2 linked regions of the Blastopirellula sediminis genome follow. The protein of the gene in region 1 interacts with the protein of each later gene in a pairwise test. Links are inferred from orthologs where the notes say so. Each region holds a gene or a part of one and is shown in the gene's direction. Other genes may lie near its edges.

Region 1 (3,166 bases):
GCCCCTTGCCGCGTGGAACCGACGTTGAAAAGTTCGCCAACAAGAGTCGCTTCCCCCACATGAAGAATCGGCACTACCTGCCGGAATTCAACTTCCTGTGGATCGACTCGGTGGTCGGCGGCGCGATCCCGGGTAACTTCATGCCGGCGATCGAAAAGGGCTTCCTGGAACGGTTGAACCAGGGGGTGTTGACCGGCTGCCAGATCCAGAATCTGTGCGTCGAAGTCTTCTTTGGCAAGTTCCATCCAGTCGACAGCTCGGAAACGGCGTTCAAGATCGCCGGCTCGAAGGTGCTGCGAGACGTCTTCAAGAAGGCGAATCCGGTGCTGCTGGAACCGATGGCCGAACTGGAGATCACCGTTCCGGAAGCGAAAATGGGGGACGTTTACAGCGATCTCTCGACACGCCGCGGTCAGGTGCTGGGGGCACAGAGCGCCAGTCCAGGCTACCAGACGGTCAGCGCCACGGCGCCGCTTGCCGAGGTAATGACTTACGCCAGAACGCTTTCGAGCATGACCGGCGGGCAAGGATCGTACTCGATGCGGTTTAGTCACTACGACGCCGCTCCGCCGAACGTGCAAGACATGGTTCTGCGTCAGTCGGGCCAAGTCGAGGAGGACGATTCGTAACCGATCGTTCTGACGCGTCATCCAAAACAGTCGCCGGCCGAAATGTTGCAGGCAATGCATTCGCCGGCGACTGGACGTTACAAATCGGGTTAAACTTCGCTTTGGGAGAAAGACGAAGAAAACTGCGCCCCTTTGTCTTCCAGGGGGGCGAAGCGTAAGATACAGTCTCGCCCGGGCGGTAAATTTGCCCCGTTTTACCTAGATTGGTACGTCATCATGTGCCCCGCTTTGCACCGTTTCTGTTGTCGCTGTTGTTGTTAGCGCAAAACGCCCCGTCGATCGAGACGTTCTCGGTCGCCATCGTCTCGCCCACAACGCACGCTCGCCGACGCAGGAAACCGCAGCCATGGCCTCTGACGCAAAACTCAAAGAAGATCTTCCTTCGCTGACTGACCGGATTGTCGCCACCTACAAGCAGTTTGGTGGAATCAACTATCTCGGTCATTGCCCGCTGCCGAATTACGACATCGTCGTTTCGACACTCGAAGATCTGAAAGAAATCATCTACCCAGGCTATCGCCGCCGCGAAGGCCTGCACATGGGCAACATCACGTACCATGTCGGCGACCTTATCGATGGACTGCATGACAAGCTGACGACGCAAATCGCGCGAGCGTTGCAGCATGACGAACGCCTGAAGCGCGAACGGGGCGAATGCGAACCGGCCGACGCGATCGACTACGAAGCGAAAGGTCAGGCGATGGCGATTGAGCTGCTCAATCGTCTGCCGAAGCTGCGCGATCAACTGGCGACCGACGTCCAAGCCGCCTACGACGGCGACCCGGCCTGCCGCAGCTTGGACGAAGTGATCTTCTGCTATCCCGGTCTGGAAGCGATTACCGTTTATCGAATCGCGCACGAACTGTACGTCCTCGGCGTGCCGTTCATCCCCCGCATGATGACCGAGTGGGCGCACAAGCAAACCGGCATCGACATTCACCCCGGCGCCACGATCGGCAACTACTTCTTCATCGACCACGGCACCGGCGTCGTGATCGGCCAGACGTGCGAGATCGGCGAGCACGTCAAACTGTACCAAGGCGTGACCCTCGGCGCGTTGTCGTTCGACACCGACTCCGACGGCAACCTGGTCCGCGGCATGAAGCGTCATCCAACGATCGAAGATCACGTCGTCATCTACGCCAATGCGACTGTCTTGGGCGGCCGCACCGTGGTTGGTCACAACTCGGTGATCGCGTCGAGCGTTTGGCTTACCCGCAGCGTCGAACCGCACACGACGGTCCTGCTAGAAAAGCCGCGCCTTCGCCTCCGCAGCGAAGCCCCGGCCGAAGAACTGACGGAAGAAGTGAACTTCCAGATCTAGAGCGTGCTTCCGAATAGTAGCCCGAAGCGCAAGCGAGGGAAATGCGGCCGCAAGCAGATTTCAAATGTCGCAGCGCCACCATTCCCCAATCGGCCAAACCTCTTAACGCTTCCCTCGGTCCGCACAGCGGACCCTACGGTCGGAATGCAAAGACCGTCCAGACAAGCAGCCCCAAAACGCAAACGAGCGAAATCGCCGCACCCCGATAAAACGACGCCGGCACGTATCGCAGCGTCACATGATGTCGTCCCGCCGGCAGCGCGATCGCTTGGAAGACGACGTTGGCTCTCTCCGTCGGCGAAGTGATCTTCTCTCCATCTTCCAGTTCAATTTCCGCCCGCCAACCGGCGTCGTAGTATTCCTGCACAATCACATACGACGGTTGCGAGAGGGAGACGGCAATCTCGATCACGTCATCTTGCACGCGATCGTAATCGACCTGGTCGATGATGTTTTCCTGCGCCGGGCCATTAAGGAGTGGAGACGCTTCTTCCCCATGCAACATCGCCAAACGCCCGTGTTGATGCACGAACGCTTCGGCCGCTTCTCGCCAACTGTTGCGTGAGCGTGGATCGTCGATGGGAAACTGCCGATGGCCGTCGGCGATCCAGGCCATTGGAATTGTCTTGGTAAGAGGACCGTCGAGCAGAACCTGACCGTCCGGCGTCGTGCGATCAAAGCGGATCACGCCGGCGGCGGACAGTCGTTCGGCCATGTCGTTCGGCTGCAAATCTTTCTGCATCGCTTCCACCAGCAGCGTGTAGTCGGCTGGCGCGAGCGAGTTGGAAGGGACGATCGAGCCGACCTTTTCCAGCAGGTGATACCGCGGGAAAAGGGTCATGCGGTCGAATCGCAAGCCGTCGATCTGCCGATCGGGCGAACTCTTCGCGGCGAACTCCGGCGGATAGTCGGTGGCTGATAGATGGCGATACCAACGGTTGGCCATTTGATAGTCGTCGGAGTAGAGACATGACTCCCACATCGCATCTGGCGCGGTCGCTATGGTCCAGGAAAGACCTGCATAAAGATCGACCATGACCACGGCAACGAGCAGCGACGCGACGATCGGCGGTCTCTTCTTCGCCAGGAAGAGGATGACGACGACGCAAACGGCGACGATGATCGCTTGCAGCATGCTCAGCTGCATATCGACGACCCCAGCTTTTCCATTAATCGGCCCGAGGAGTAAATCGGCGGGAACTTGGGCGGCCGC
Region 2 (3,290 bases), 2.6 Mb from region 1 along the record:
ATATCGAAACGCTATTTGACGACGCGGAAGATTTCGCCGTACGTCCTGACGTTTTGGCGACATTACAAGCGACGCTCAACAATCCGGAGCTGAAAGATCTGCTGACCAAACTCCGCGATCCGAATCTGGAGATGAGCAAGCGGGCCGAACTGGTCCATCAGTTCCAAGAGCATGCGGCGCGTGAACCGCTGCAAGATTTGGTCATCGAGCGCTGGGCACAAGGCAACGGTCGTTACGCCAGCTGGTTCTTGCTCGACAAATATGGGTTTCATATCGCGTCGTCCGCCGGCAAAGCGGTCGATTCGCCGGTCGGCGGTTATTACGGCTATCGTTCTTATTTTCATGGAGGCGAAGAGGACTTCGATCATCCGGCGATCGATCCGCGCTACCATGCGTCGGTTCCGCCGCCGGATGGCATCTATCCGACGGCCACCGATCGTCCGCATCTCTCGGCCGTCTTTTTAAGTACCGCCAGCAACACGTGGAAGTGCGCCATCTCGGCGCCGATTCGCGTCGATGGCGAAACGGTCGCCGTCGCTTCGCTGACGATCAACGTCGGTAACTTTCCGCGGTTCGAAGGTTCGCCGGAACAGTTCGCCGTGCTGATTGACGAACGCCCCGGTCCGCAAAACGGAATGATCCTGCAGCATCCGCTGTTCGACGAACTGCTGCATGACGAAAGCCGACTGCCGGATCAGTTTTGCGAAGATCCCAATTTGCGTGTGAAGTTCGATTCGATCGCAGGCCGTGAAGTGTACGACTATATCGATCCGCTTTCGCACGACCCGGCGGGGGCAAAGTTGGCCGGGCCTTGGATCGCCGCGACGCAGTCGGTGAAGATCACCCCTGGCGACGAGACCGAACCTCGCTCAACCGGTTTGGTGGTGCTCGTGCAGGAAAAGCAGGACTCCGCCGTCGGGCCGATTCATTCGCTGGGTAAGAAATTGGCGACCGCCGGGGTGAGCGCGATGGCCATCATCGCCGCCGTCGCCGGCTTGATGTGGGGGTTCGTGCTCCGGAGCGGCTCGCGCGGTTCGAGCGGGCGGTTTCATGGGAGCGGCGCCAGCGCGACGCCGATTCATGATCAGGCGACAATCGTTTTACCCAACAAACGCTGAAAACCGGACGCAGCTTGTCCAGGTTGACATCATTCCGGGATTCTCGTAGTTTGAGCAATTCTCTACTTGCCTGCCGGGGAATTCCTGAATAAGGAAGACGCGTCAACCGGATTGCAGCAGGCCCCGCCGGCAATACTTCACCGTCGACATTGTTTGGAAGGAAAAGTCATGCCACGCGGCAAGTCTTACGACAATGCTTGCGCCGCCATCGGCGATACCCCGATGATCAAGATCAATCGCTTGGTTCCCGAGGGGCACGCGACCGTTTTTGCGAAGTGCGAGTTCTTCAATCCGCTGAACAGCGTCAAAGACCGCATCGGCTACGCAATGATTGCTGACGCCGAAAAGAGCGGCAAAGTCAACCAATACACCCATATCATCGAACCGACGAGCGGTAACACCGGCATCGCACTGGCCTTCGTCTGTGCGTCCAAGGGTTACAAGCTGACGCTGACGATGCCTGAGTCGATGTCGCTCGAACGTCGCGCTTTGCTCCGTGCGATGGGCGCCAACCTGGTTCTGACTCCGGCTGCCGAAGGGATGAAGGGGGCGATCAACGCCGCCGCTGAAATGGTCGAGAAAGAATCGGGCGCCTGGATGCCGGGACAGTTCGATAACCCGGCCAACCCGGCGATTCACGAGTCGACGACCGGTCCCGAAATCTGGGAAGACTCTGGCGAAAACATTGACGCCATCGTCGCCGGCGTCGGCACCGGCGGCACCATCACCGGCGTCGCTCGCTTCATCAAGTCGAAGAATCCCGACTTCAAAGCGGTCGCCGTCGAACCGGCCAGCTCGCCGGTCATCAGCGGCGGAGCGCCCGGTAAGCATCGCATTCAGGGGATTGGCGCCGGTTTCGTGCCGAAGAACCTCGATACGTCGGTCCTGGACGAAGTGATCAAAGTGGACGACGAGGACGCGTTCGAGTGGGGACGCCAACTCGCCAAGCAGGAAGGGATCTGTGCCGGCATCAGCAGCGGCGCCACCATGTGGGCGGCAGCGCAACTGGCGGCTCGTCCCGATATGAAGGGAAAACGGATCGCCGTCATCATGGCGAGCCTCGGCGAACGCTATATCTCGACGCCGCTCTTCGGCGGACTCGACGGCTAAGTCGCTTTCTCAGCCACTAAAACGAAAACTCGAAAGGGCCGCGATTTAGATCGCGGCCCTTTTTCGTGCCGTTCTTGGCCGAGTTGAGCCCGTGTTGCGCGGCCGCCTACCAATCACGAAAATCTCCGTTCGTGAACGAAGCTTCTGGGAGGCGTTTCTGTAAGTCACTTGATTTAAAGGTCTTACAGCGAATTTTTTCGGATTTTTGGGCCGTGGCATGCCGCCTGCGTTACACCCTCGGCAGGAAACGAATGATCGCAGGGAGGCATAACGATGATTCACCAATTGATGCTGATTGCTTTGGGGCTGACGCTGTTGGGCGTAGTTCCCGGTTTCGGAACCATGCGACTCCCGTCAGGGATGTTCGGCCTGTTGTTGGCCCTGATGGTCGCCATGATTCTGTTGTTTTAAAGAAGGCGGATTTCGAATGCCCGCTGAACCAACCAAGCGACTGAGTCCACCGTCGTCGCGGATGCAACGCATGCGACGATTCGTTGAAGTCATGGAGAATGCGGTTCGCATACCCGGCACGCGGTACCGCGTTGGCCTCGACGCGTTGTTGGGGCTTATTCCAGGTCTCGGCGATTTCGTCACCGCGACGGCGGCTTTTGTATTGCTATGGGAAGCGCGTCGTCTGGGGATGTCGTTCAGTCAGCGGGCGCGGATGGTTGGATACGTCTTCCTCGACATGCTCGTCGGCGTCGTTCCGTTGGTCGGCGACCTGTTTGACGTCGCCTACAAATCGAACACGCGAATATTAAAAATGCTGGAAGATCACGTCGCCCAGCATGGCGACAAGACCGTCAATCCAGCGATGAAGGTCCGCGTTCCGAACTTCTTAAAGCGGTCCCATTCCGCCAAGCCGGACGGCCAGTAGGCGGGATCTTGCCGATAGGCGAAGGGCCGTCCCCGCTGGCGGTCACTATTGCCGATGTTTGACGGCTGAAACACTCCTTTTGACCTGCCCCTTGCAATGGGTTACCATCGGGTGGGGGGCAGAGTAGCCAGCTTGCCCCCGAGGCATCTTTTCTTATCTCAAATCGGGGCAGTTGGCCGTGCGCG

The links.
Region 2: the proteins of LOC68_RS23740 (region 1) and cysK interact in binary tests that used the Escherichia coli proteins (3 or more experiments, as listed by UniProt). The link is inferred for Blastopirellula sediminis from one-to-one orthologs.

The regions. Positions count from the first base shown.
Region 1 is NZ_JAJKFT010000010.1:2,964,181-2,967,346, forward strand. What follows is about bases 122-2,964. They hold LOC68_RS23740 (serine O-acetyltransferase), read left to right. Parts: upstream 122-975; coding sequence 976-1,953; downstream 1,954-2,964. Other genes in these bases: LOC68_RS23735 (elongation factor G), read left to right, coding at 122-629; LOC68_RS23745 (YfhO family protein), read right to left, coding at 2,087-2,964. Also shown: more of elongation factor G, read left to right, coding at 1-121; more of YfhO family protein, read right to left, coding at 2,965-3,166.
Region 2 is NZ_JAJKFT010000010.1:349,382-352,671, reverse strand. What follows is about bases 291-3,257. They hold cysK (cysteine synthase A), read left to right. Parts: upstream 291-1,286; coding sequence 1,287-2,228; downstream 2,229-3,257. Other genes in these bases: LOC68_RS12980 (DUF4112 domain-containing protein), read left to right, coding at 2,710-3,105; LOC68_RS12985 (hypothetical protein), read left to right, coding at 2,502-2,639; LOC68_RS12995 (serine/threonine-protein kinase), read left to right, coding at 291-1,118. In the rest of the region: more of serine/threonine-protein kinase, read left to right, coding at 1-290; SHD1 domain-containing protein, read left to right, coding at 3,284-3,290.